3 regions of the Methylobacterium sp. Leaf88 genome follow, and region 2 is predicted to be linked to each of the others. Evidence: predicted binding sites of a transcription regulator. Region 2 holds the regulator's gene; each other region holds the start of a gene.
The links. Region 2 encodes LexA, which represses DNA repair genes until DNA is damaged. Its sites were predicted from a motif close to TGTTCNNNNTGTGTTCNG; they were not measured.
Positions count from the first base shown of each region.

Region 1: the regulator LexA is predicted to act here: its motif matches at 6,768-6,785, upstream of ssb (single-stranded DNA-binding protein).
Region 3: the regulator LexA is predicted to act here: its motif matches at 2,619-2,636, upstream of dnaE (DNA polymerase III subunit alpha).

Region 1 covers NZ_LMMK01000013.1:98,707-108,139, forward strand. Annotated here, with positions in the region: gene ASF20_RS10615 (propionyl-CoA synthetase) at 1-1,155, shown strand, start outside; gene ASF20_RS10620 (NADH:flavin oxidoreductase/NADH oxidase) at 1,228-2,346, shown strand; gene ASF20_RS10625 (hypothetical protein) at 2,433-2,792, shown strand; gene ASF20_RS24615 (hypothetical protein) at 2,874-3,041, shown strand; gene ASF20_RS10630 (hypothetical protein) at 3,070-3,366, shown strand; gene ASF20_RS10635 (phosphodiester glycosidase family protein) at 3,481-4,287, opposite strand; gene ASF20_RS10640 (hypothetical protein) at 4,527-5,045, shown strand; gene ASF20_RS10645 (DUF4174 domain-containing protein) at 5,119-5,517, opposite strand; gene ASF20_RS10650 (NADP-dependent oxidoreductase) at 5,708-6,724, shown strand; gene ssb (single-stranded DNA-binding protein) at 6,931-7,491, shown strand; gene ASF20_RS10660 (DUF808 domain-containing protein) at 7,668-8,660, shown strand; gene aroQ (type II 3-dehydroquinate dehydratase) at 8,664-9,107, opposite strand; gene ASF20_RS10670 (3-keto-5-aminohexanoate cleavage protein) at 9,249-9,433, shown strand, end outside.
Region 2 covers NZ_LMMK01000015.1:59,420-68,852, reverse strand. Annotated here, with positions in the region: gene ASF20_RS11035 (ATP F0F1 synthase subunit B) at 1-430, shown strand, start outside; gene ASF20_RS11030 (ABC transporter ATP-binding protein) at 559-1,485, shown strand; gene ASF20_RS11025 (ABC transporter permease) at 1,482-2,243, shown strand; gene ASF20_RS11020 (alpha/beta fold hydrolase) at 2,261-3,025, opposite strand; gene ASF20_RS11015 (outer membrane beta-barrel protein) at 3,177-4,439, opposite strand; gene ASF20_RS11010 (FkbM family methyltransferase) at 4,785-5,615, shown strand; gene sfsA (DNA/RNA nuclease SfsA) at 5,648-6,355, opposite strand; gene ASF20_RS11000 (DUF937 domain-containing protein) at 6,519-7,304, shown strand; gene lexA (transcriptional repressor LexA) at 7,658-8,410, shown strand; gene ASF20_RS10990 (ComEC/Rec2 family competence protein) at 8,404-9,433, opposite strand, start outside.
Region 3 covers NZ_LMMK01000024.1:108,771-118,203, reverse strand. Annotated here, with positions in the region: gene dnaE (DNA polymerase III subunit alpha) at 1-2,383, opposite strand, end outside; gene ASF20_RS14880 (ABC transporter ATP-binding protein) at 2,794-3,507, opposite strand; gene ASF20_RS14875 (lipoprotein-releasing ABC transporter permease subunit) at 3,521-4,825, opposite strand; gene proS (proline--tRNA ligase) at 4,834-6,159, opposite strand; gene ASF20_RS14865 (DUF1467 family protein) at 6,908-7,252, opposite strand; gene mce (methylmalonyl-CoA epimerase) at 7,249-7,653, opposite strand; gene ASF20_RS14855 (ribonuclease J) at 7,928-9,433, opposite strand, start outside.

The sequences.
Region 1 (9,433 bases), on a different contig from region 2:
AAGGGCGTGGTGCGGGACACCGGCGGGTACTGCGTGGCGCTGGCCTGGTCGATGCCCAACCTCTACGCCGTGGCGCCGGGCGAGACCTACTTCTGCGCCTCCGACATCGGCTGGGTGGTGGGCCATTCCTACATCGTCTACGCGCCCCTCCTGCACGGCTGCACCACGGTGCTGTACGAGGGCAAGCCGGTGGGCACGCCCGATGCCGGAGCCCTCTGGCGGGTGGTTTCGGAGTCCGGCGCCGCCTGCCTGTTCACGGCCCCGACGGCGCTGCGGGCGATCAAGAAGGAGGACCCGCGCGCCGAGCGGGTGGGCGCCTACGACCTCTCGGGCTTCCGCTCCCTGTTCCTGGCCGGCGAGCGGGCCGACCCCGATTCCGTGGCCTGGGCCGAGCGCGCCCTCGGCCGCCCGGTGATCGACCACTGGTGGCAGACCGAGACCGGCTGGGCCATCGCGGGCAATCCCGTCGGCCTCGGCGGGCTGCCGGTCAAGCACGGCAGCGCCGGCGTGCCGATGCCGGGCTACGACCTCGCGGTGCTGGACGAGGCCGGCAAGCCGGTGCCCGCGGGCACGATGGGCACCATCGTCCTGCGGCTACCCCTGCCGCCGGGCTGTCTGCCGACCCTCTGGGGATCGGAGGCACGCTTCCGCGCGAGCTACCTCGCCACGTATCCGGGCTGGTACGACACCTCGGATGCTGGCGTCGTTGATGCCGACGGCTACGTCACGGTGCTCGGCCGCACCGACGACATCATCAACGTCGCCGGGCACCGGCTCTCCACCGGCGGCATGGAGGCGGTGCTGGCGAGCCACCCGGACGTGGCCGAATGCGCGGTGATCGGCATCCGCGACGCCCTGAAGGGCGAGCAGCCCTGCGGCTTCGTCGTGCTGAAATCGGGCGTCGCGCGCCCGACCCAGGCGATCGAGGGCGAGCTCGTGGCCCTGGTCCGCGCGCAGATCGGCCCCGTCGCGGCCTTCAAGCTGGCGCTCACCGTGCAGCGGCTGCCCAAGACCCGCTCGGGCAAGATCCTGCGCGGGACCATGAAGCGCATCGCCGACGGCGAGCCCTGGACCACCCCGCCGACCATCGACGATGCCGGCGTGCTCGACGAGATCGGCGCCAGCCTGAAGGACCGGGGGATCGGGGCCGGGTAGTCGGGCGGGCGGGTAGCCAAGCGCGCGCCGGCGCGCCACCTATGCGGGGATGCAGCCAAGCCGGAGCCCCGCATGACCGCCCGCCTGTTCGAGCCCCTGCGCCTCGACAACCTCACCCTCGAGAACCGGATCATCGTCGCGCCGATGTGCCAGTACTCGGCCCATGCGGGCCAGGCCGGCGACTGGCACCTGATGCATCTCGCTCAGATGGCGATGTCGGGGGCGGGGCTCCTCACCCTGGAGGCGACCGCGATCTCGCCGGAGGCCCGGATCTCGCCCACCGACCTCGGGCTCTATTCCGACGAGACCGAGCGGGCGCTGGGCCGCGTCCTCGACGCGGTGCGAGGCTACGCGCCGGTGCCGATCGCCATCCAGATCAACCATGCGGGCCGCAAGGCCTCCAGCCGCGCCCCCTGGGACGGCGGCGCGCAGATCGACCCCGAGGCACCGGATGGCTGGCGCACGGAAGCCCCCTCGGCCCTGGCGCACGGGGAAGGCGAGGTGGCGCCGCACGCCCTCGATTCGGAAGGGCTGAAGCGCATCCGCGACGGCTTCGTCGCCACTGCGCGCCGGGCCCTGCGCCTGGGTATCGAAGGCTTCGAGCTTCACGGGGCGCACGGCTACCTGCTGCACCAGTTCCTGTCGCCGCTCTCCAACCAGCGCACCGACCAGTATGGCGGCCCCCTCGCCAACCGGATGCGGTTCCCGCTCGAATGCTTCGAGGCGGTGCGGGAGGCCGTGCCGGCGGGCAAGCCGGTCTGGATGCGGGTCTCGGCCACCGACTGGGTCGAGGAGGGCTGGACCCTTGAGGAGACGGTGGAACTCGCCCACGCCTTGAAGCGCCGGGGTGCCGCCGCGATCCACGTCTCCACCGGGGGCCTCTCCACGCAGCAGAAAATCCCGCTCTCGGCCGGCTATCAGGTTCCGTTCGCCGAGCGGATCAAGACCGAGACCGGCCTCACCACCATCGCGGTCGGGCTCATCACCGAGGCCGCCCACGCGGAATCGATCCTGGCCGAGGGCCGGGCCGACGCGGTCTCCCTGGCGCGCGCCCTGCTCTACAACCCGCGCTGGCCCTGGCACGCGGCGGCCGAACTCGGCGCGCAGGTGCGCGCGCCGCGGCAGTACTGGCGTTCGCAGCCGCGCCAGTTCAAGGACCTCTTCACCGATACCCAGCACGGACAGCGCTGAGCGGCCCCCCGCGAAACCTCAAAGGCCCCGACCGCTTTCCTTCAGTCACCCCGCCGAAGCGGGCGTTTCCCGAGAGATCACGCAGCATGGACGACGACGACGTCACGACCTTCGCGGTGGAACGAGTCCGCCTCGACATCGAGAACGGCATCACCCTGATCTCGGGGGCCGACGACGAGGAGGAGCCGGCGGGCTACTTCATCATCCAGATCGAGAAGGGCGATCCCGACGGGCCGCTGATCGAGGTCTTCGGCGAGGACCTGACCCAGTCGGACGGCGTCACCCGGCTCGAACTCGGCCTGCGCCACCTGCAGTTCGCCTTCGACCCGCGCAGCACCATCGGGGCCGAGATGCCGTCCGTCCGCATCGAGTCCCGCACGGAGATCCCGGAGGGCGTACGCGCCCGCCTGTCCGTGGCGTTCGGCAAGCGCGCGAAACGCGCCTGAGACCCGGGCTTGCGCGAAGCGCGCCTGAGACCCAGGCCAGCCCGCGTAAGGTTCAGCAGCAGCGAGGCGAAGAGGCAGTCCGTGGCGATCAAGGTCGGCGACTACGTCGCATCCGAGGACAACGAGGCCACCATGACGGTGGTGGCCCTGGAAGGGGACCGGGCGCTCTGCCGCTGGTTCGTCGACGGCGACGTCGACGGCGACGAGAGGCAAGCCTGGATCGACCTGGCAGCGCTGACCGTTCTGTAGACGGGGCGGCACCGGACCCGGAGGGAACATGTCCGAGATCGAGGAGAAGCGGCGCGAGATCGCCGAGCTGATCGCGCTGGAACTCGGCCTCGGCGACCTCGAAGCCCTGAGCGCGGCCAACCGCGCCGCCGTGGACCGGCAGACGGCCGAGACCATCGCGGGCTGCGGGGCGGACAGCCCGGAGCCCGCCGACTGCACCGAGGCCAACATCCGCCTGCGCGGCCTGCTCCAGCAGTACCGCGCCCTGCAGATCCTCCGCAGCGACGAGGCCGATGCGCGGCTGGCGGAGGAGGGCGAGGTCTTCGGCCGCGAGGACGATGCCTGATATCGGCTCCGCTCGATCGAAGCGGTGCCCGGATCGGCAGGCCTGCGCGGCGCTCGAGCGAAGCCCCGATCCGCCATCCCGAAGGGATCGGACGGATTGGGTCTGAGCGGTCCCTCAGCGCGCCACCGCCCCGACCATCGGGCCGAGGGGGCGGCTGAGGTCCAAGCGGTTCATCGACGGGGCGTAGAGGCTCGACACGCTGCCGTCGAGGAAGAGCGCGTTGCGGCAGCCGAGGGTGTCCTTGTACAGGCGCGCGAAGGCGCCGAAGCTCACCGGCCGCTCCGAGATCGCGAACACGGCGGTGCGGCCGTCGTCGCGGACCCCGACCCCGTTGCGGATCTTCTGGCTCGGGCCGTCCGCGGAGATCTTGGGGTGGATATGCCCGTCCACGACGAGCATCGGCCCCGACTGCGTGGCGAAATCCAGCTTCGGGGCGCTGCGCAGGTAGCGGCCCGTCTCCATCACGCCGGCACGCTCGCCCTTCACCCAGAAGATGCCGTTCGGCTTCAGGTGAAAGTTGCCCGGCCCGTTGGCGGTGGAAACGCCCTTCAGCTCGCGCCCGTCCTCGATGTAGAGCCCGACCGGGGCCTGGCCCTTGTCGTACATGCCGGCATTCATGGCAAAGCGCAGGGACGCCCCCTGCTTCTCCGCCAGGGTCGAGAGCGAGGAATAGGGCAGGCCATCGGCCCCGAGCCAGAACAGCCGCACCCGCTCGCGGCGCAGGTCGACCGTGCACACGGTGTAGGCCTCGCCCTCCGCCTGGACGGCCCGGCAGGGCGCCGGGGCAGGGGCGGCCGCCGGCGCGGCCCTGGCCGGACCGCCGAGGGCGAGGCAGGCGGCGCTCAGGAGGGCGGCGCGCAGAAGGGCGGGGACCGGGAAACGGCGTATCCGAACGCGAGCCCGCACGACATCCTGCACCATGGTCACCCGCATCCCCCTCGACCGCGCCCGCCGGAGGATCGTGGCGGCCGGCCCCGCTTCCTCGCCCGAAACCCCGGGCGATTTCAAGGGCGGCCCGATGTCCGGGGCGACCACCGGGGCCAGGCAGGGCTCGGCGCGCTTCACGATGACGGGAGAGTCGAAACGCGCATGAACCCTTCCGGGTGCCACTGCGTTTGTGCGTCCAAGGGGACGTTTCGGCTTCTTTCGGAGACGATGTGATGAAACGAGTTGTTCTGGCCTCGGCGGCCATGATCGGCGCGCTCGCGATGATTCCCGCCACCGCGGAAGCGCGCGGCGGGTTCGGTGGCGGCGGTTTCCACGGTGGCGGCTTCCACGGCGGCGGATTCGGAGGCGGCGGCTTCCGGGGCGGCTTCGGTGGCGGTGGATTCAGGGGTGGCTTCGGCGGCGGCGGCTTCCGCCATGCCGGCTTCGGCTATCGCGGCGGCTTCGGCGGCTATCGCGGTGGCTTCGGTGGCTACCGCGGCGGATATTACGGGCGCGGCTACGGACGCGGCTACGGCTACGGGCTCGGCGGCCTGGGTCTCGGCGTCGGCCTCGGCCTGGCGGCGGGAGGTCTCTACGGAGGCTACGGCCCGGGCTACGGCTACGGCTACGGCTACGCCCCGGTGGGCTACGGCGCCTACGATTACGGCTACGGCGGCGGCTGCTACACGGTCCCGCGCGTGCGCTGGACCCCCTACGGCTACCGCCGGGTGCTGGTCGAGCGCTGCTACTGATCGGATCGCCTGATCGGCGTTTTTCGAGGGGCCGCCGCGTGCGGCCCCTTTTCGTTGGCCGCTGGTCCGCGCCTCAGCGACGCCTCTCCTCCCGGCGCATCGGCATCGCGTCGATGGTCTCGAACAGCGCGTCCGCCGGGATCGGCGCCGTCGCGGTCCGCTTGGCCTCGCCGTCCTTGCCCACCAGCACCACGCGAAACCCGTCCGCGGGGAGCCCGAGGACCGCCCGCAGGCGCCGTGCCTCGGTCGTGTCGCCGAACGCCTCGCGGATCACGAGATCGCGCTCCATCATGCCGGCTCGGGCTGTCTCGAGCGCGGCACGCTGGGCCGTGACCCGGGGATCGCCGGGCTCGGGCGCGGAGATCACCAGAACCCGGGACCTCCAGCGCTCGCGCGCCAGCGGGTTCTCCGCCGCCTGGGCCGCCGTGACGCCGAGCAGCATCGCCCCGATCGTTCGCCATCCGCGCGCCATCCCGATGTCTCCCGTGCCCGTCGCCGTTCCGGGACAACGCGCGGAGGGGCCTCCGGACCCGTCGCCCGACCCGCACGGAATTGTCATCGGCTGCCGCCGTCCCATCTGTCGGGAGATCTCCCGACGGGCGCGTCCACGGCGCGCCCGCCGCCTCTCGCGAACCCCATCGCGAAAACCCTGGAGCCGCCCCATGACCCACGTGAATCGCCGCATCGTCCTCGCCGCCCGTCCGCACGGTGAGCCGAACGCCTCGCATTTCCGGCTCGAGGAGGCGCGGATGCCGGTGGCGAAGGCGGGCGAAGTGCTGCTCGCCAACCGCTGGCTCTCCCTCGACCCCTACATGCGCGGACGCATGAGCGCGGCGAAATCCTACGCCGAGCCGGTGGCGATCGGCGATACCATGGTGGGCGCCACCGTTGCGGAGGTGATCGAGTCCCAGCACCCCGACTACCGCGTCGGCGAGACGGTGGTGGGCTTCGGCGGCTGGCAGGACTTCGCCGTCTCCGACGGCCGTGGCCTGCGCTGCCTCGATCCGGACGCCGCCCCCGTCACCACCGCCCTCGGCATCCTCGGCATGCCCGGCATGACGGCCTATACGGGCCTCCTGAACATCGGCCAGCCCAAGGCCGGGGAGACCGTGGTGGTGGCCGCCGCCACCGGACCGGTGGGCTCCCTCGTCGGGCAGATCGCCAAGCGCAGGGGCGCGCGGGCGGTGGGCATCGCGGGCGGCCCCGAGAAATGCGCCTTCCTGCGCGACACCCTCGGCTTCGACGCGGCCATCGACCACCGCGCCGAGAACTTCCCCGACGCGCTGGCCGCCGCCTGCCCCGACGGCATCGACGTGTATTTCGAGAATGTCGGCGGCGCTGTGTTCGACGCGGTGCTGCCGCTCCTGAACAACTTCGCCCGCATCCCGGTCTGCGGCCTGGTCTCGGGCTACAACGCCACCGAGCTGCCGCCCGGCCCCGACCGGGTGCCGGTGCTGATGCGCGCGATCCTGTCGAAGCGCCTGCATGTCCAGGGCTTCATCGTCTGGGACTTCGCCGCCCAGGAATCCGCGTTCCTGCAGGAGGTCGGGGCCTGGCTGCGCGACGGCCTCGTGGTCTATCGCGAGGACATCGTCGACGGTTTGGAGAAGGCTCCGGAGGCCTTCGCGGGCCTGCTCCAGGGCCGCAATTTCGGCAAGCTCATCGTCCGGATCCGCTGAGCGGAGGGCAGGGCGCTTCCCTCGGGACGCCTTGCCTCACGGATGGAACAAAGATAGAACATTTGGGTCGGCAGACTCCCTGAGAGTCACGGGGACATCCCGCCGACCGCGATTGCCGCCGGGGCCCGAGAGGCCCATGACAGGGCGGCGTCCCGGTCTTTCGGGGCCGCAGCGCGCAGTGAGATCGATCGGTAGGAGAGAGCGGCATGGCCGGCAGCGTGAACAAGGTGATCCTGGTGGGCAATCTCGGGCGCGACCCCGAGACACGGCGCCTCGCCTCCGGTGATCCCGTGGTCAACCTGCGCATCGCCACATCGGAGTCCTGGAAGGACAAGATGTCGGGCGAACGCAAGGAGAAGACCGAGTGGCACTCGGTGGTGATCTACAACGAGAACCTCGCCCGCGTGGCGGAGCAGTACCTGCGCAAGGGCTCGAAGGTCTACATCGAGGGTCAGCTCCAGACCCGCAAATGGGCGGACCAGTCCGGCGTCGAGAAGTACACCACCGAGGTGGTGCTCCAGCGCTTCCGGGGCGAACTGACCCTTCTCGACGGCCGCAGTGGCGGCGGTGAGATGGGCATGGACGAGGAGAGCGGCGGTCAGATCAGCCGTGGCGGCGATTTCGGCGGCGGCGGCGGTGGTGGCGGACGCGGCGGGGATTACGGCGGCGGTCGCCCCTCGGGCGGCGGCGAGCGCCGGCCCGCCTCGGGCGGCGGTGGCGGCGGCTCGAAGCCGAACTTCGACCTCGACGACGACATTCCGTTCTAGGGTCGACCCCGCGTCGTTAAGGGTCGACCCCGCGTCGTTGATCGCGCGGGACGCCAGGTCCCGACGGTCATCGGCGCGGCTCCGGGATCAAATCGCCGCCTCGTTCGTCTCCTGTAAAGGCCAAGCTCGCCGCGCCATCCGGCGCGGGGACTGTGGCCGGCTAGGCAGGGGTTCCCGTGAGCATCGGACTGATCGCGCTTCTCGATGACGTCGCGGGTCTCGCCAAGGTGGCGGCGGCCTCCCTCGACGATGTCGCCGCCCAGGCGGGCCGCGCTGGCGTGAAGGCGGCCGGCGTCGTCATCGACGATGCCGCCGTGACTCCCCGCTACGTGGTGGGCTTCGCCGCCGAGCGCGAATTGCCCATCGTCGGCCGCATCGCGCTGGGCTCCCTGCGCAACAAGCTGCTGTTCCTGCTGCCCGCCGCCCTGGCGCTCGGCGCCTTCGCGCCCTGGGCGATCACGCCCCTGCTGATGCTCGGGGGGGCCTATCTCTGCTACGAGGGCACCGAGAAGGTCTACGAGGCGCTGTTCCCGCACAAGGCCCATGCCCACGCGGCGAAGCGCGACGAAGCGGCCGGCGATGCCCAGGCCCTGGAGGATCGGAAGGTCTCCAGCGCGATCAAGACGGACTTCATCCTCTCGGCCGAGATCATGGCCATCACCCTCGCGGCCCTGCCCGAGGGCTCGATCTGGATGCGCGCGGCGGTCCTCGCCGTGGTGGCGGTGGGGATCACCGTCGCGGTCTATGGCGGCGTCGCCCTGATCGTGAAGGCGGACGATGCCGGGGTCGCGATGGCCGCCAACGGGTCGCGCTCGGCCTTCGGCAGCCTCGTGCGCGGCCTCGGCCGCGCCCTGGTCAAGGGCATGCCGGGCTTTCTCAAGATCCTGGCCATCGTCGGCACCGCCGCGATGATCTGGGTCGGCGGCGGCATCCTGGTACACGGCCTCGAGGGCTACGGCCTGCCCCAGATCGGCCACGCCATCCACGCCGTGGCGGCCGGGGCGGCGGGCGTCGCCGGTCCCCTCGCCGGGACGGTCGAGTGGCTCGTCACCGCGGCGGGCTCCGGCCTCGTCGGTCTCGTGGTCGGCGCGGCCCTGATCCCGGTGACGAGCTTCCTCCTGGCACCGGCCTGGAACAGCCTGGCCCGGCTGCGGACCCGGGCCGCCTGAAATCTAGGAGGCACCGCGCAGGTGGGCGATGTGCCGAACCGCGAGTTCGTAGCCATGTGTGCCGAAGCCCGCCATCACGGCGGTCGCGGCGAGCGAGACGTAGGAGTGCTGGCGGAAGGCCTCGCGCCGATACACGTTCGAAATGTGGCACTCGATGATCGGCACCTCGCAGGCGTTCAGGGCATCGAGGATCGCGATCGAGGTGTGCGTGTAGGCACCCGGATTGATCACGATCCCAGCCGAGCCCACCCGGTAGGCCTGGATCCAGTCGATGAGCTGGTGCTCGGCATTGCTCTGGTGACAGGCGACCGCGAGGCCGAAGCCGGCGGCCAGGGTTCGACACCGGGCTTCCACGTCCGCCAGCGTCTCGTGCCCGTAGATGTGGGGTTCGCGCTGGCCGAGAAGGTTGAGGTTCGGGCCGTTCAGGATCAGGATCGTGTCGTGCATGGACGCCAGTCTTAAGGCGGGTGGACGGGCCCGGAAAGGGTCCTGTCGCGCTCGGCGCGGCGCGCTTGCGGTCGCCGCCCGCGCGGGCCATGCCGGGCGGGGAGGGGCGCCCATCGCCGCATCCGCACAGGAGGACGTTTCATGAACGAGCCCGTCGTCATCGCCGTCGCGATCACCGGCTCGGTGCCCCGCAAATCCGACAACCCGGCGCTGCCGGTCACGGTGGCGGAGCAGATCGCCTCGACACAGGCCGCCTACGCCGCCGGGGCCACCCTCGCGCATATCCATGTGCGCAACGACGACGAGACGCCGTCCTCGGATCCCGA
Region 2 (9,433 bases):
CTGGAAGGTCGGCGGCTTCAACCAGATCACCAAGGGGCTGGACGGCAGGGCCAAGCGCGTCCGCCACGAACTCGACGAGGCGCGTCGCCTGCGTGAGGAGGCCGCTGGCGTCCTCGCCGATTACAAGAAGCGCCGCGCCGAGGCCGAGCGCGAGGCCGAGGCCATCGTGGCGTCCGCCCGCGAGGAGGCCCAGCGGATCGCCGACGAGGGCCATGCGCGCCTGAACGACTTCATCGCCCGTCGTACCAAGTCGGCCGAGACCAAGATCGCGCAGGCCGAGGTCCAGGCGACCGCCCAGGTTCGGGCCGCCGCTGCCGACGCCGCGGTGAAGGTTTCGGAGGTCATCCTGCGCGAGCGCATGCAGGGTGAGACGGCCGAAGGCCTCGTCCGCCAGAGCCTTGGCGAGGTTCGGACCCGCCTGCGGGCCTGATCCTTCCCTCTGCGACACCAGGGAAAGCCGCCGCGAGGCGGCTTTCTCGTTTTCGGCGCCGTCCCACGCCGGCAGCGTGCTAGAAGGCCGCCCCGATCGCGCCGGCGCCACGCCGCAGCGGAGTTTCGATGCAGCCGATCATTGCGATCCAGAACCTGTCCAAGGTCTACGCCTCGGGCCTCAAAGCCCTCGACGGCATCAACCTCGACATCGCCGAAGGCGAGATCTTCGCGCTTCTCGGTCCGAACGGGGCCGGCAAGACGACGCTGATCAGCATCGTCTGCGGCATCGTCACGGCGAGCGCCGGCCGCATCCTCGCGGGTGGGCACGACATCGCCCGGGACTATCGCCAGGCCCGCCGCATGATCGGCCTCGTGCCGCAGGAGCTCACCACCGACGCCTTCGAGACGGTGTGGGCGACGACGAGCTTCAGCCGCGGGCTCTACGGCCTCAAGCCGGATCCGGCGCATATCGAGCGGGTCCTGCGCGACCTCTCCCTGTGGGAGAAGCGCGACGCGCGGATCATGACTCTGTCGGGCGGTATGAAGCGGCGGGTGCTCATCGCCAAGGCCCTGAGCCATGAGCCGCGCATCCTCTTCCTCGACGAACCCACCGCCGGCGTCGACGTGGAACTGCGCCGCGACATGTGGCGCTTGGTGCGCTCGCTGCGCGACACGGGCGTCACCATCATCCTCACCACGCACTACATCGACGAGGCCGAGGAGATGGCCGACCGCATCGGCGTGATCCGCAAGGGCCAGATCATCCTGGTGGAGGAGAAGGCCGAGCTGATGCGCAAGCTGGGCAAGAAGCAGATGACCCTGAACCTGCAGGAGCCGCTCGCCGCCCTGCCCCCCGCTCTGGCGCGGCACGATCTCACCCTCAAGCCGGGCGGACAGGATCTGGTCTACACCTACGACACGAAGGGCGAGCGCACCGGCATCACGGCGCTGCTGGCCGACCTCGCCGCCGCCGGCATCCGCTTCCGCGACCTCCAGACCAGCCAGTCCTCGCTGGAGGAGATCTTCGTCGACCTCGTGAAGGAACGCGCATGAACTGGTACGCGGTCCGCGCCATCTACGGCTTCGAGATGGCGCGCTTCTGGCGCACGGCGCTGCAGAGCATCGTGGCGCCGGTCATCGCCACCTCGCTCTACTTCGTGGTCTTCGGAGCGGCCATCGGCTCGCGGGTCGCCTCGGTGGACGGGGTCGCCTACGGCGCCTTCATCGTGCCCGGCCTGATGATGCTCTCGCTCCTGACGCAGAGCATCGCCAATGCCTCGTTCGGCATCTACTTCCCGCGCTTCGCCGGCACGATCTACGAGATCCTCTCGGCGCCCGTCTCGCCGCTCGAGATCGTGCTCGGCTATGTCGGCGCGGCGGCTTCGAAATCGATCCTCATCGGCCTCATCATCCTGGCCACCGCCGCCCTGTTCGTGCCCCTGCGGATCGAACATCCCTTCGTGATGGTGCTGTTCCTGCTCCTGACGGCGGTCACCTTCAGCCTGTTCGGCTTCCTGATCGGCCTCTGGGCCGACGGCTTCGAGAAGCTGCAACTGGTGCCCCTCCTCATCGTGACGCCGCTGACCTTCCTCGGCGGCAGCTTCTACGCCATCGAGATGCTGCCGCCGTTCTGGCGTGCGGTGAGCCTCGCCAACCCGGTGGTCTACCTGATCAGCGGCTTCCGCTGGTCCTTCTTCGGCACGTCGGATGTCGGCGTCGGCGTCAGCCTCACCATGGCGCTGATCTTCCTGATCCTGTGCCTCGCCGGCGTGACCTGGATCTTCCGGACCGGCTACCGCCTGAAGACCTGAGGCGCGGTAGTGCCCTCTCAGAGCCGCTGGGCCAGGAAATCGAGGACGCCCGTGCGGTGACCGCGGTCGCCCACGGCCGTGCTGTGGTCGCGGTTCGGAAGTTCGAGGGCGGTGCCGTTCGGGAACAGCGCCGCCAGCGCCGGACCCGAGCCCGAGACGGTGTCGAGGGTGCCGGTCGTCACCAGGGTCGGTGACGAGATCTCGGCGACTTCGGCGCGCGACAGGGTCTGGCGCGAGCCGCGCATACAGGCGGCCAGGGCCCGCAGGTCGCTCTTCGTCTGCTCGGCGAAGGTGCGGAACGCGGCGGCCGTCGGGTTCGGGGCCGGTGCGCCGGGCTCCGCCTCCAAGGCCTCGGCGATCCCGTCGGGCAGGCCCTTGCCCTCGATCAGATGCAGGCCGAGACCGCCGAGCAGCAGCGAACGGACGCGCTCCGGCGCATCGAGAGCCAGGAACGCGGCGATGCGCGCGCCCATCGAGTAACCCATGACATCGGCCTTGGGGATCCCGAGATGGTCGAGGAGGCGGCGCGCGTCCTGGGCCATGAGGTCCGCGCCGTAGACCTCCGGATCGTAGAGCTTCTGGCTCTCGCCGTGCCCCCGGTTGTCGAAGGCGATGGTGCGGTAGCCGGCCTGGGTCAGGGCCCGGACCCAGAGCGTGTTGACCCAGTTCACCGCATGGTTCGAGGCGAAGCCGTGGATCAGCAGGACCGGGTCGCCCGACCCGCCGACGGCGGGGACGTCGATGTAGGCGAGGGAAACACCGTCGGAATCGAAGCGCTGCATGGGCTCGGGCCTTATCGGTCGGGGCATGGTCCCGCCTCCTTGAACCGTCGGGCGCGTGGACGGAAGCCCTCCGGTGGCGCATGGGCGCACATGAAAGCGGCGGCAGGTTGCCCTGCCGCCGCGTTTCGCCGAACCGGATCGTCCGATCGGATCAGAAGGTGATGCCGGTCTCCAGCATGTAGCGCTCCTGCGAGGTCTTCAGGCCGCTGCGGCCGAAGCCGAGGCCGGGCGTGATGTCGTAGAGCTGCACGGTCGAGAACTCGCCGCGGACGAAGTAGCGATCGAAGGTGAAGGTCGGGGTCACGGTGAAGGAGAAGGCCGAGCTGCCGGCGCCGTAGAGCACCGAGGTCTGACCGAACGGATTGTTGCGGTTGCCGCTCTGGCTGATGTACTCCACGCGGCCCGCGAGGGCGAAGTTGTCCGTGAAGGCGTAGCTGGCGAGGAGGGCGCCGCCGATGGTTTCGGCACCGGCGAGGCCCAGGACGGCGTTCTGCTCCACGTTGGTGTACTGGACGTACGGCGTCACGATCCAGGGACCGTCCGCATAGGTGTAGTTGGCACTGATGATGCTGCTGTTCTGCAGCGAGACGGGCGTGGCGTACTGGAAGCGAAGGCCGCGACGACCGAACGGGTCCGCGAAGTCGAAATTGGTGTAGCTGGAGAAGTGCGTGCCGCCGTTGATGCCCACCGTGTTGGCGGGGTCGATCTTGTAGGTGATCGCACCCGTGACCCAGTTGATCTCGCCGGAATAGAAGCCGTCGGTCGCGGCGAACGAGGCCGCCCACGGACCATCCGAGTAGTTCACCTGCACACCCTGGTTGATCACGTTCTCCTGACCGAAGAGGAGGCCGCGGGAGATGTTCAGGTTCTGGAAGGTGAACGGCAGCTCGGAGCCGATCAGGGTCGGCATCCGACCGCCCTGGATCGACCAGTTGTCGTTGATCACGTACTTTCCGAACACGATCGGCGCCGGGGAATACAGCAGGTCCGTCTGGTCGAAGGTGCCGTAAATCGGCAGGCCGAGGCCGGGGATCGAGTAGGCGCCGAAGGCGGCGTAGAACTGGAACGGGCCGTCGGCCTTCTGGATGAAGCCCATCAGGTTCGAGACGTCCACGCGGCCGGCCCGGTCACTCGGCAGCGGAGCGGGCGAGAACGTGTACTGGTTGGGCTGGGTGTAGAAGTAGCCCGTGACCGCACCGCCGACATAGACGTCGCCGAAGGCGCCGAGCGTCAGGCAGGACGGGTTCGGGTTCTGCTTAATGACGCCGCCATAGGCCGGGAAGGTGATCTCGGCCTTGCACGGCGCGGGCGGGGCAGGGACCGCCAGCACCTTCGCCGGCATGTCGGCCGCGAAGGCGCAGACCGAGGACAGCAGGACGGCGGAAAGGGCGAGAAGCGAGCGCTGCATGGCGATGGGAACTCTGCGGGAGGATCTGCGTTGGGGCGACGTTCTCAAAGGTTCCCGTTTACGGCAAAGCTATCCTTTGTGCAGACGCCTATTTTTCGGGCAATCGAGGCCGCTCGAACTGGGTTTCGGTCGTGGTGTTGCCGCAATGGAACAGGTCTGAGCACCAGATCCGGTCTCGACGATTGTCCTCTGCTTCCGAAGTGGCGCGACGGTCAGGTCTGATCTGCGGCCGACCGCATTCGCCCGGAGGGGGCGCTGCGGGCTGATCGGCCCGGAATGTCCGGGACCTTTCGATCCTCCCGCGGCGGCGTCGCTTGCCGCCGCGTCCGTGCGCTGGCATCAGCACGCACGATGAAAGACACGCAGCCCTACGGCACTTACGCTCCCACCGGCCTCGTCGCGCGCATCGCTCGGCAGACGGGCCGGATCTCCTACGCGAGCTGGGCCGGGCGACGCCTCGCCCTGTTCCTGCGCCGCGTGGCGATCGGGCTGCTGCGCGGCGCCCCTCTGGACGTCGAACGCTACGGCGCCCGCATGCGGCTCTACCCCTACAACAACAACTGCGAGAAGAAGGTGCTCTTCACGCCGCAGTTCTTCGATCCGGAGGAGCGCGCACTTCTCCGGGCGAAGCTTCAGCCCGGCTGCACCTTCCTGGATATCGGCGCGAATATCGGTGCCTACGCGCTGTTCGTGGCGGCCTTCGCGGGGCCGCGCGCCCGGATCCTGGCCGTCGAGCCGCAGCCGGACGTGTTCGACCGCCTGACCTACAACATCGCTCAGAATCCGTTCGGAACGGTCAAGGCGGTGGCCTGCGCGGTCGCCGACAAGGCGGGGGAACTCACCCTGTTCGTGGATCCCCGCAACCGGGGGGAATCGAGCCTGAAGATCGTCGGGACGAACGAGGGCGCGCAGATTCGTGTGCCGGCCGTGCCCCTGCTCGATCTCGCCCTCGGCGAGGGCATCGCGCGCATCGACGCGATGAAGCTCGATGTCGAGGGCGCCGAGGACCTGATCCTCGAACCCTTCCTGCGGGCCGCCCCCGCGAGCCTCCACCCGCGGCTGCTCATCGTCGAGAACGGCACCGACCAGTGGCAGATCGACCTGCCCGCCTTGCTCGAGCAGCACGGCTATCGCCGGATCGCTCGCACCCGCCTCAACCTGATCTTCGAGCGGGCCGACTGACGGGCCCGCGCGGTTCTTCTGGGACGCGCGCCCTACAGCACCGGGATGGCGTCGGCCACGGCGATGCCGACCGGGTCGATGCGGCAGCGATGGGCGTGGACGGCGACGCCGGCCGCCCGAGCGGCCTGAAGCGCCCGGTCGAAGGCAGGATCGAGGTCCCGCGCGGCGTCGAAGCGATCCGCCCACATCTGCACCACGATGATGACCATGGCACGGCCCCCGGCCTCGACGACGGCCGCGAGGTCCGTCATGTGGCGGGCGCTGCGGGCGGCGACGCAATCGGGAAATTCCGCGAGGCCGGGGCTGCGCATCAGGTGACAGTTCTTCACCTCGACATGGCAGGGCGGCATCCCCTCCCCCGTGGCGAGGAAGTCGACCCGGCTTGCCCGGGCGTAGCGGACTTCGGGCCGCAGGCCCGTGTAGCCGGCGAGGCAGGGCAGGCCGCCGGCTGCGAAGGCCTCCGCCACCAGGGCGTTCGGCCGCATCGTGTTGATGCCAACCCATTGCCGGCCGCCGGGCAGATCCGCCTCCACCAGTTCCCAGGAAAAGGGGAGCTTGCGCGTCGGGCCCCGGACGTCGGACAACAGGGCCCGCGCGCCCGGCACCGCAAGTCCCAGCATCGCCCCCGGGTTGGGGCAATGGGCCGTGATCACGGACCCGTCGGCAAGCTGCAGATCGGCGAGAAAGCGCTTGTAGCGACGCAACAGGCGCGCCTCGATCAGGGGCGAAGGGAAGCGCATCGCGGGTCCGGGGCAAGAAACGGGTTGATACGGGCCCCCGTCGACGGGGAATCGGGCCGTCGTGAGGCGCCCGGGCTGGTCAGTACCGACCGGATGCGACAGAATTCGCGCGGCGCGCCCGGGTCGATGACCGGGAAAGCCGCAGTTCGTCCGCGAGGCCGCCATGTTCAATCTGTTCGACATCCTTCAGGCGCAGGCGGGCCCCAACGCGCAGGGTTTCGGACGGCAGTTCGGCTTGTCGCCGGAGCAGAGCCTGCGCGCGATGGAAGCCCTGCTTCCGGCCCTCACGATGGGGCTGCAGCGGAACGTCGCCCAGGATCCGACCGGCTTCGCCCACCTCTTCAATCTCGTCGGCCCCGCCGCGCAGAAGTCGTCGAGCGCGACGCCGCAGATGGACATGCTGGTCCAGCAACTCTTCGGCTCGCCCCATCTGAGTCAGGCCGTTCTGCAGCAGGCCGCTGCCGTCAGCGGCGTGGCGATGCCGGCCTTGAAGCAGATGCTGCCGATCATGGCCGGCATGGTGGTGGCGGGGATCGTCCACGTCATGATCAACCAAGCGCCTGCCGCGGCGCCGGTCCCGCGCGCCGAGGCGAACCCCTTCGGCTTCCCGCCCAATGCCTGGTCGGAGATGATGCAGGCGTTCCTGAACTCCGGCGCCAAGGCCCCGAAGCCCGCGACGCCCTCGCCCCAGGCACGGCCGCGTGCGGCGTCGAAGTGGCTCGCGGCTTCGCCCCGGCCGGAGTCCGCCGCGCCGGACAGGTCGGCCACGGAAGCGCCCTTCGACGTGATGCAGCAGATGTTCCAGACGGGCCTGGAGGTGCAGCAGGAGAACGCCCGCGCGATGCAGCGCCTGTTCGATACCTTCTGGCAGGATCCCCGTAATCCCACCGAGACGGGCGGCAACGGTTCGGGTGACCGGCCCAAGGCAGGACGCACCGGGCAGCGCTAGCCGAAGACCCGCCGTCGGCGACGCCGACAGAGGACGGCAGAGAACCGATCGTCGCCGGGCCATCGACCCGAGGGCGCTGCGCCCGGGCGCCCTGCCGACCGGTTCCGACGCCGGCCGTCCAACTCGTTCGTCGGATCGGGGCACCACTCGGTCGCAGCGATGGCCGCAGCGGCAGGCCGGCGTGGCGCTCGGGCGACGCCCGGATCCGCCCTTGCCGAGGGGATCGAACGGATCGGGTCCGAGAGGCTTGAGATGGGAACCCTTGCAGAACACTTACGGAACGTTTAACGTGTTCGTGGTTTGTTTCTAGTGCCACCCGCCGCGATCCGTGGCGCTAACGAAGAGTGTCCCGCATGTTGACGCGTAAGCAGCTGGACCTGCTCCAGTTCATCCAGCTTCGGATGCGCGAGAGCGGCGTTCCCCCGTCGTTCGACGAGATGAAGGATGCCCTCGACCTGAAGTCGAAGTCGGGCATTCACCGCCTGATCACGGCCCTGGAGGAGCGCGGCTTCCTGCGCCGGCTGCCCAACAGGGCGCGGGCCATCGAGGTGATCCGGATGCCGGAGAGCCTCGGGGGGAATGCGGGCGCCCCGCGCGCCGCTCCGGCCTCCGAGGTTCGCCGCTTCACGCCGAGCGTGGTCGAAGGCGGCAAGGGCAAGGGCCTGCCGGCCGGCGCATCGGTGCCCCGACTGCCGACCACGCAGGCCACCGACGAGAGCGGTCGGGCCGTGACCATCCCGGTGATGGGTCGGATCGCGGCCGGTACGCCCATCTCGGCCATCCAGGAACAGAGCCATTCGGTGACGATGTCGCCGGATTTCCTGGCCGGTGGCGAGCATTACGCCCTGGAGGTGCGCGGCGATTCGATGGTCGATGCCGGGATCCTCGACGGCGACCTGGTGGTCATCCGCAAGCAGGACACCGCCAATACGGGCGACATCATCGTGGCCCTCATCGACGACGAGGAGGCGACCCTGAAGCGCCTGCGCCGGCGTGGATCGTCCATCGCCCTGGAAGCGGCGAATCCGGCCTACGAGACGCGGGTCCTCGGGCCGGATCGGGTGCAGATCCAGGGACGTCTGGTCAGTCTGGTGCGCCGCTACTGAAGGGGGTCCCCGTCCGGTTCATCGCCGGACGGATCCGACGGGTCGCGGGTGCGATCGGGGATTTCCGGTAAGACCGACGCAGGCGGTGTCGAAGATGGCAAGGACGTTCCCGGCGGGAACAACGGCTTGCGCAAAGGCGTCGCACGCCAGGGCACGACATCCCCGGGATGCTTCGCGGAGGCGAGGGACGGCCCATCGCGGGTGAGGCGAATCGCGGTCGCACCGTGCGATCCCAGGAAATCCCGGTCGATGACGATCGATGCGGCGCAGCCGCCGGGCGCGGATTGCCGGGTGATCAGGATGTCGGCCCTGGCGCAGTCCTCTCCGAGGGCACGCTTGTCGGTGGTCAGGGCGAGCACGCGGCCGTCGGGTGTGGTCAGGGTACAGCCCAGGCGATCGCAGCGCGCGCCCTCGAACCCCGTGACGTCCTGCACCCGTCGGTCGTCTCCATCGGCCTTGAGCCATTGCGCGAGCACGAAGGGGGGCGGCCGGCCAAGGGTGGCGAGCCGCCCATTGCGCTGGCGGATGGCGGCGCCCGCCCCCTCCCGATCGACGTAGATGTCGTAGCGATCCGGGGCAGCCGCACAGGCGATGCCGATCGCTGCCGGAATGAGGCCGAGCCAGCGCAGCGACGAGGCCGGGAGCGTCAGGACGATCAGGGCGGCGGCCAGAAGGCCGAGGGCCCCCGTGCCGAAGGCCGGGACCACGACGACGGCGTTGCCGAAGCCCGCGATCCAGGTCGAGATGGTCAGCATCCCCCGCACCGCCAGGCCCATGGCCCACCAGACCGGCTGATCCAGCGCGAACGGATAGGCGAGGATGCCCAGAACCGCTGACGGCATCACCGCCAGGGAGACGAGCGGCAGGGTGAGCGCATTGCCCACCAGCCCGAAGGGCTGCACCGTCTGGAAGTGGTAGGTGGCGAAGGGCGCGGTGGCGATCTGGGCCACGAGCGTCGTGGCCAGGGTGCCGACGACCGCCGCGGTCGCCAGGGCGAAGATCCGGGGGAGCAGGCCGGCACCG
Region 3 (9,433 bases), on a different contig from region 2:
AGGCGGTCTGGTAGGTCAGCAGGGCGTAGGCGGCGGCGTGCGACTTGTTGAAGCCGTAATCGGCGAACTTGGCGAGCAGGTCGAAGATCTCGTTGGCCTTGGCCTTGGTGAGGTCGCGCTCGACGCAGCCCTTCACGAAGCGGTCGCGCTGGGCGTCCATCTCGGCCTTGATCTTCTTGCCCATGGCGCGACGGAGCATGTCGGCCTCGCCGAGCGAGTAGCCGGCCAGGACCTTGGCCACCTCCATCACCTGTTCCTGGTAGACGATGATGCCGAAGGTCTCCTTGAGGATCGGCTCCAGCTTCTCGTGCGGGTACCAGCTCGCCTCGTTGCCGGCATCGCGGCCGAGCTTGCGCTCGCAATAGACCGGGATGTTGGCCATGGGGCCCGGGCGGTAGAGCGCCACCAGGGCGATGATGTCCTCGAAGCGGTCGGCCTGCATCTCGACCAGGGCCTTGCGCATGCCGGCCGATTCCACCTGGAACACGCCCACCGTCTCGCCGCGCTTCATCGGCGCGTAGGTCGCCGGGTCGTCGAGGGGCAGCGAGGCGAGATCCACGATGATGCCGCGCCGGGCCAGGAAGTCCGTGCAGCAGCGCAGCAGCGTCAGGGTCTTCAGGCCGAGGAAGTCGAACTTCACCAGGCCCGCGGCCTCGACCCACTTCATGTTGAACTGGGTCACCCGCATGCCGGTCTTCGGGTCGCGGTAGAGCGGCACCAGCTGTTCGAGGGGACGGTCGCCGATGACCACGCCGGCGGCGTGGGTCGAGGCGTGCCGGTGCAGGCCCTCGAGCTTCTTCGAGATTTCCATGAGCCGGGCGACGATCGGCTCCTCCTCGATCGCCTGCTGGAGCTTCGGCTCGCCCTCGATGGCCTGGACCAGGGTGACGGGATTGGCCGGGTTCTGCGGCACGAGCTTGGTCAGCTTGTCGACCTGCCCGTAGGGCATCTCCAGCACGCGGCCGACGTCGCGCAGCACGCCGCGGGCCAGCAGGGTGCCGAAGGTGATGATCTGCGCCACCTGCCGCTCGCCGTAGCGCTGCTGCACGTAACTGATCACCCGCTCGCGGCCCTCGACGCAGAAGTCGATGTCGAAATCCGGCATCGAGACGCGCTCGGGGTTGAGGAAGCGCTCGAACAGCAGGCCGAAGCGCAGCGGGTCGAGGTCGGTGATGAGGAGCGACCAGGCCACCAGGGAGCCGGCGCCGGAGCCGCGGCCCGGCCCCACCGGAATGTCGTGGTCCTTGGCCCACTTGATGAAGTCCGACACGATCAGGAAGTAGCCGGGAAACTTCATGCCCACGATGACGTCGAGCTCGAAGGCGAGACGGTCCCGGTAGACCTGCTCGGACATGCCCGGCGCGGTGCCGTGCTGGGCGAGGCGCCGTTCGAGGCCGGCCTCCGCCTGCCGGCGCAGCTCCGCCGGCTCGTCGAGGGGGGGCGCCGCCGGGACTTCGGGGGTGCCCTCGGGGGCGGCGGCGTCGAGGGCGGCGACCACGCCGAAATTCGGCAGGATCGGCTTGCGGGTGCGCACGCGGTAGGCGCAGCGCATGGCGATCTCGACGGTGGCGTTCAGGGCGTCCGGCAGGTCGGCGAAGAGCGCGGCCATCTCGGCGCGGGTCTTGAAGCCGTGGCGCGGGGTCAGCTTGCGGCGGCGGTCGTCCGAGACGAGGCGGCCGTCCGCGATGGCCAGCAGCGCGTCGTGGGCGTCGTAGTCGCCCTCCCGGGCGAAGAACGGCTCGTTGGCGGCCACCACCGAGAGGCCGTTCGTGTCGGCGAGCCGCAGCAATTCCCGCTCGACCATGCGCTCGTCGGGCAGCCCGTGGCGCAGGATCTCGACGTAGAGGCCATCCTCGCCGAAGGCCGCGCGCAGCTGCGCCAGGCGGCCGGCGGCGAGTTCGGCCCGGCCCTGCCGCAGGGCGCTGTCGAGGGGCCCGGTGGAACCGCCCGTCAGGGCGATCAGGCCGGCGCTCGACTCGGCCAGGGCCTCGACGCCGACCCGGGGGGCGTCGCCCAGCGCCCCGTCGAAATAGGCGCGGCTCGCCAGACGCAGCAGGTTGCCGTAGCCGGTCTCGTCCTTCGCCAGCACGACGATGTTGGCGCAGCCGGCCTGGCCCTGCCCGACGCGCGCCATCGGATCGGGCGCCTCGAAGGCGACGGTGAGCTGGAGGCCCGGGATCGGCTGGAGGCCGGCGCCGGCGGCCTTCTCGGAGAATTCCAGCGCCCCGAACAGGTTGTTGGTGTCGGTGAGCGCCAGGGCCGGCTGCCGGTCGGCGAGCGCCGCCTTCACGATGTCCCCGACCTTCAGGGCCCCTTCCAGCAGGGAGAACGACGAGTGAACGTGGAGGTGGACGTAAGCCGGGTCTTTCAGGATGCGCGCCATGAGACCACCAGCCCGAGTCGTGGTTTCCAATCCATGAGAATTCAGGGCCCGGACGCGTTTCCCTGTGGACCGCGCGACCCCTGTGACCCCGCCGCAACGCTAACGCAAGGGCGCCAGTGCGACAGCCCAGGCGGCGATGGACATCGCCAGGAGCCCGAAGGCCATGAACTCGACCGCACCCGTCAGGATCATCCGCTTGAACATTGGCCTCGCCTTTCGTTGACGCCCCGAGTTTTGTTCTTGTTTTGTTCTATGTAAAGCGAAACTCGTCGGCGCACCGCATCGTGGTTACGGCCCGGTAAATCCCGTCGCCTTGGCCAGCGGTCGCGGATCGGCCCCGCGTGCTCACGCGAAGGCGTCGGACCTCCGCGGCCCAGCGATCCGCCGCCATTGATACCCGTGCCCGGCCCTCAGGGCAGCTGCTCGATCAGCCCGTCCCGGATCGTCACGCGCCGGTCCATGCGGGCGGCGAGATCCATGTTGTGGGTGGCGATCAGCGCGGCGAGGCCGGAGGCGCGCACCAGCGCCACCAGGATGCCGAAGACGTGGGCGGCGGTGTGCGGATCGAGGTTGCCGGTGGGCTCGTCGGCCAGGAGCAGGCGCGGGCCGTTGGCGACCGCGCGGGCGATGGCGACGCGCTGCTGCTCGCCGCCCGAGAGTTCGGCCGGCCGGTGCTGGAGGCGCTCCTTGAGGCCGAGGAAGCTCAGGAGTTCGTCCGCCCGCGCCCGCGCCTCGCGCTGCGAGAGCCCGCGGATCAGCTGCGGCATCACCACGTTCTCCAGGGCCGAGAATTCCGGCAGGAGGTGGTGGAACTGGTAGACGAAGCCCATCTCCTCGCGCCGCAGGCGGGTGCGCTCGGCATCCACCATCGCGGCGGTCGGACGGCCGCCGATGTAGATCTCGCCGCCGTCGGGGCGCTCCAGCAGGCCGGCGAGGTGCAGCAGCGTGCTCTTGCCGGCCCCCGAGGGCGCCACCAGGGCGACGAGCTCGCCCGGCCAGATCGCGAAATCCGCCTGGCGCAGGATCTCGAGGGCCCCCGCCCCTTGGGCGTAGCGCCGCTCCACCTTGGCGAAGAACAGGGCCGGGACCGGCTGCGCGCCGGGCGCCTCGGCTGTCGTGGTCATGGATGCTCGGGCCTCAACCGTAGCGCAGGGCCTGCACCGGATCGAGCCGGGCGGCGCGCCACGAGGGATACAGCGTCGCGATCAGCGACAGGGCGATGGAGGTGACGACCACCACGGTGATCTCGTTGGCGTTCATCTCGGCCGGGATTTCGGCCAGGAAGCGCACCGTGGGGTCCCAGGCGGAAGGGAACAGCACCCGCTGGATCCCCTTGATGTTCATCGTGATCAGGATGCCGAGGGCCAGCCCGCTCAGGGTCCCCACCACGCCGATCAGCGCGCCGTTGATGAGGAACACCCGCATGATGGTGCCGGGGGTCGCCCCCATGGTGCGCAGGATGGCGATGTCGCTGGACTTGTCGCGCACGAGCAGGATCAGCCCCGAGATGATGTTCAGGGTCGCGACCACGACGATCAGGCTGAGGATCAGGAACATCACGTTCCGCTCCACCTCCAGGGCGCCGAAGAAGGTCCGGTTGCGCTGGCGCCAGTCGGTGAGGAGCACCGGGCGCTCGGCCGCCATCTCGAGGTCGGGCCGCATCGTGCCCACCGCCTCGGCATTGTCGAGGTAGATCTCGATCAGGCTGACATCGGCGTCCCGGTTGAAGAAGGCCTGGGACTCCGTCAGGGGCATGAACACGAAGGTCGAGTCGAACTCGGTCATACCGATCTCGAAGATCGCCTTGATGGTGTAGCCCTTCGTGCGCGGCGCCGTGCCGAACGGCGTCGAGGCGCCCTTCGGCGTCAGCAGGTTGATCTGGTCGCCGGCCTGGACGCCGAGGGATTCGGCCAGGCGCCGGCCGATGGCGACGCCCGACCCGTCGTCGAAGCCCTCCAGGCTGCCGCCCTTGATGTTGCTCGCGATGGCGCCGATCTTGTCGAGGTCCTCGCCCCGGATGCCGCGGACCAGCACGCCGCTGCCGGCGCCGCCATAGGGCGAGGAGGCGAAGGCCTGCCCCTCCACCAGGGGGATCGCCGCCCGCACCCCGGCGACCTTCGACAGGCGCTCGGACAGGTCGGCATAGTCGGTGAAGAGCTTGTCGATCGGGGCGACGAAGACGTGGCCGTTGATGCCGACGATCTTCGACAGGAGCTCGGTGCGGAAGCCGTTCATCACCGAGAGCACGATGATCAGCGTGGCGACGCCCAGGGCGATGCCGAGGAGCGAGAAGAACGCCACCACGGAGACGCCGCCGCCCCGGCGCCGGGCCCGCAGGTAGCGCCCGGCGATGATCCACTCGAACCCGGCGAAGGGGGGCGTGCTCCCGCGCCGGAACCGGGCGCGAAGGCCCGCAAGCCTGTCCGTGAGGGTCGCCGCCATGGGGTGCCTCAGAGCCGCTTCAGGCGGGCGAGCAGATCGATCGGGGCGATGCTTTCGCGCTCGCCGCCGGCCCGACGCTTCAGCTCCACCTTGCCCTCCGCGAGGCCGCGGGGGCCGACGATGACCTGCCAGGGCAGGCCGATGAGGTCGGCCGTGGCGAACTTGGCGCCCGGGCGCTCGTCGCGGTCGTCGTAGAGCACGCTGAGGCCGGCCGCCTCGAGGGTGGCCTGGATCTCGCCGCAGGCGGCGTCGGTGGCGGCATCGCCCGTCTTGAGGTTGATCAGCGCCACGTCGAAGGGCGCCACCGCGTCGGGCCAGATGATCCCGGCCTCGTCGTGGGAAGCCTCGATGATCGCCGCCACGAGGCGGCTCGGGCCGATCCCGTAGGAGCCCATGTGGACCGGGCGCTCGACGCCGTCGGGACCGGTGACCTTGGCGCCCATGGGCTCGGAATACTTGGTGCCGAAGTAGAAGATGTGCCCGACCTCGATGCCGCGCGCGGCCATCTGCTTGTCGGCCTGCACCTCGGCGAAGGCCGCCGGCTCGTGCATCTCGGAGGTGGCGGCGTAGAGCGAGGTCCAGCGGTCGACGGTGCCCTGGAGCGCGGCGACGTCCTCGAAGTCGGTGGTCACCGGCGGGACCTCGAAATCGAGGTACTGGCTGTCGCAGTAGACCTCGCTCTCGCCGGTCTGGGCCAGGATGATGAACTCGTGGCTGAGGTCGCCGCCGATCGGACCCGTGTCGGCCCGCATCGGGATCGCCTTCAGGCCGAGGCCCGCGAAGGTGCGCAGGTAGGCCACGAACATCCGGTTGTAGGCGTGGCGGGCGGCGGCCTGGTCGATGTCGAAGGAATAGGCGTCCTTCATGAGGAACTCGCGCGAGCGCATGGTGCCGAAGCGCGGCCGGACCTCGTCGCGGAACTTCCAGGAGATCTGGTAGAGGTTCTTCGGAAGGTCCTTGTAGGAGCGCACGCTGCCGCGGAAGATCTCGGTGACGACCTCTTCGGCGGTTGGGCCGAACAGCATCTCGCGGTCGTGGCGGTCGGAGATGCGGAGCATCTCCTTGCCGTAGGCCTCGTAGCGGCCGGATTCCCGCCAGAGGTCGGCCGACTGGATCGCCGGCATCAGGATCTCGATGGCGCCCGCCCGGTCCTGCTCCTCGCGGATCACCGCGCAGACCCTGTTCAGGACGCGCAGGCCCAGCGGCAGCCAGGCATAGATGCCGGCGGCCTCCTGGCGCACGAGCCCGGCGCGCAGCATGAGGCGGTGGGAGACGATCTCGGCCTCCTTGGGCGTCTCGCGCAAGGTCGGCAGGAAGTAGCGGGAGAGACGCATGAAAGGCCCTGGAAACAGCGTGCCAGCGGGTCGGCGGTACGCCGGGGCACACAACACATTGCATCGGGAAAACACAAGCGCGGAGGGGTGACACGGGTCCGCCGCGTGGCGTTTCGCCCTCAGGAGGCAGGGTGGTCCGGCCGAACGTTGCCCACGCGCCAGGCTCCGCCCGCAAGCACCGCCTCCCATTCCGGTAGAAAAGCGCAGGAATGTCTCACGAAGCAGGTGACAATGAGAATTGTTGTTCCTATAAGCGCGTCCGTGATGGATGCGCCGCCCAAGCAGTGGCGCCACACGGTCCGAGTCTCGGGAGGAATTTCAGCCGCCACGCCGTCAGCAATGCGTGAGACAATCGAGGCTGAGCAAACGACCATCTTCATAAAAGCAAGGCTTAGGCCTTGCTTTTTTTATGTCTCGACGCTTGCGCGAGGCTGTCGCCACTGCGTCGCGGTCCGACCGACGTCTCACGCCGACGCGCCGTCATCCCGGGGCCGCGCAGCGGAACCCGGGATCCAGAAACACAGGTGGCGCAAGACCTTGCACCGTCGGCGGTTCTGGATTCCGGGCTCGCCTGCGGCGCCCCGGAATGACGCGGTGCTGTCACTGCGGCCGTGGTTCGATGTCCCGCGTGCGCGACGTCCGTTCTTCGCGGGGGCAGCGACGCGCCCGGTCTGGAAGACGACGGCGGCGTGACCTTACATCCGTGCGCGGGCTCACGTCCGGTTCGACCGGACCACGCCGAACCCCCTCAGAGGCCGGCCAGCTCAAAGACCTGGATCGCCACCAGGAAGACGACGCTCGCCAGGAGCGAGGTCAGGATCGCCTTCTCGCGCAGGCGCGGGACGGCGGGCGCCCCGGGATCCTGGCCGGGCACGATCCGCTCCGGGTCGGTCTCCACCTGGTTGCGGAGGGGCAGGATGACGAAGAGCAGGGTCCACCAGACCACGAAGTAGAGGGCGAGCGCGCCGAACACCGAGAGCTTGAACAGGCCCACCGCGAGGGCGACCACCCCCGCGAGCACCACCACCATCACGCCGACGGTGCGCAGGGTGGAGGCTGCCAGGGCCTGGAGGACGGCGCCCATCCGGCTCAGACCTGTTCCAGCTCGACGAGGGTGCCGAGGAAGTCCTTCGGGTGGAGGAAGAGAACGGGCTTGCCGTGGGCGCCGATCTTCGGCTCGCCGGTGCCGAGGACGCGCGCGCCCTGGGCCTTGAGCTTGTCGCGGGCGGCGATGATGTCGTCGACCTCGTAGCAGACGTGATGGACGCCGCCGTTGGGGTTGCGCTCGACGAAGCTCTCGATGGGCGAGCCCGCGCCCAGCGGCGCCATCAGCTCGACCTTGCTGTTGGGCAGGTTGACGAACACCACGGTGACGCCGTGCTCGGGCTGCGGCAGCGGCTCCGTCACGGTGGCCCCGAGGGTGTCCCGGTAGATGGCGCAGGCAGCGTCGAGATCGCGGACCGCGATGGCGACATGGTTCAGGCGTCCGATCATGGTGTCCTCCCCTTCCTTCCCTCAATCCCGACTGCCACCCCTCCCCCGTCGAAGCGGGCGATATCGATAGCACCGCGGCGTCATTCCGGGGCGCCGCAGGCGAGCCCGGGAATCCAGAGCTGCCGACGGTGCCGGACGCGACGAAACCTATGGTTCTGGATCCCGGGCTCCGCTGCGCGGCCCCGAGATGACGGTGTGCTGCGCGCCGACGTCCCGCGCAACCCACCCGCATCGGCGACACCCCTCCCCCGCAGAGGGGGGGAGGGTTCGCCCATTAGACCTCGACCACCTGCACGTGGCAGGCGGGCTTCTTGCCCCAGACCTCGTTCACCGCGGAGCGGATCGCGCGGTCGACGGCCTTCTCGACGCCCTCGGCGTCCTTGCGCTTGGGCTTCGACAGGCCCGAGAGCGTGCGCGACACGCACTCCACGACGACGTCGAGCATCGCTTGGCCGGTCCGGCCGCGATTGGGCAGGCCGATGATGTCGATCGCGGGCTCGCCCAGGATCTCGCCCTGGACGTCGATGGCGATGGCCACCGAGACGAGGCCAGCCTGCGAGAGCTTGCGGCGCTCGGGGATGGCCCGGTCCTTGGCGTCGATCAGGACGTTGCCGTCCTTGAACAGGCGCCCGGCCTTGACGTGGTCGACGATCTCCGGCGTGCCGGGCGCGAGGCGCACGACGCTGCCGTTGCGGGCCTTGACGATGTTCGGAACGCCCTGGTCCCGGGCGAAGCGGGCGTGCTCGTCGAGGTGCAGCGCCTCGCCGTGGACCGGGATCGCGGTCTGCGGCCGGGTCCAGGCATACATCTCCGCCATCTCGTCGCGCCGGGGGTGGCCCGAGACGTGGACGAGCTTGGTGCGGTCGGTGACCACCTCGATGCCGGCATTGACGAGGTCGTTGATGATCGCGCCCACCGCCCGCTCGTTGCCGGGGATCGCCCGCGAGGAGAAGATGACGCGGTCGCCGGCGGCGAGGGTGATGTCCGGATGGTCGTCGCGCGAGACGCGGGCGAGGGCGGCCCGCTCCTCACCCTGCGAGCCGGTGAGCAGGGCCACGACCTTGTCGCGCGGCAGGTAGCCGTAGCTGTCCGACGACCGGAACTCGGGCAGCCCGTCGAGGAAGCCGCACTCGCGGGCGACCGCGATGACCCGGTCCATGGCGCGGCCGACCGCGACGACCTCGCGGCCGCAGGCCTGGGCGGCCTCGGCCACGGCCCGCATGCGCGCGACGTTGGAGGCGAAGGTCGTCACCGCGACCCGGTGGGGGGCGTCGGCGATGAGCTCGCGCAGGGTGGCGGCGACCTCCGCCTCGCTCGGGGAACGCCCCTCGCGCACGACGTTGGTCGAATCGCTGATCATCGCCAGGATGCCCTCGTCGCCGAGCGCCCGGAAGGCGGTCTCCGAGGTCACGTCGCCGAGGATCGGGGTCGGATCGAGCTTCCAGTCACCGGTGTGGAGCAGGAGGCCGTGCGGCGTCCGGATGGCGACCGCGTTCGACTCGGGGATCGAGTGCGAGACCGGCACGTACTCGATCTCGAACGGACCGACCTGCACCCGGCGGCCGGCCTGGATCTCCTTGAGGATCACCTTGGGCGCGCCCGGCTCGCTGAGGCGGCGGGCCTCCAGAAGGTTCTTGGCGAAGCGCGTCGCGTAGACGGGCGCCTTGAGCTTGGGCCACAGCTCACCGATCGCGCCGATATGGTCCTCGTGCGCGTGGGTGATGAAGATGGCGAGGAGGTCGTCCTTGCGCTCCTCGATGAAGCTGAGATCCGGGAACAT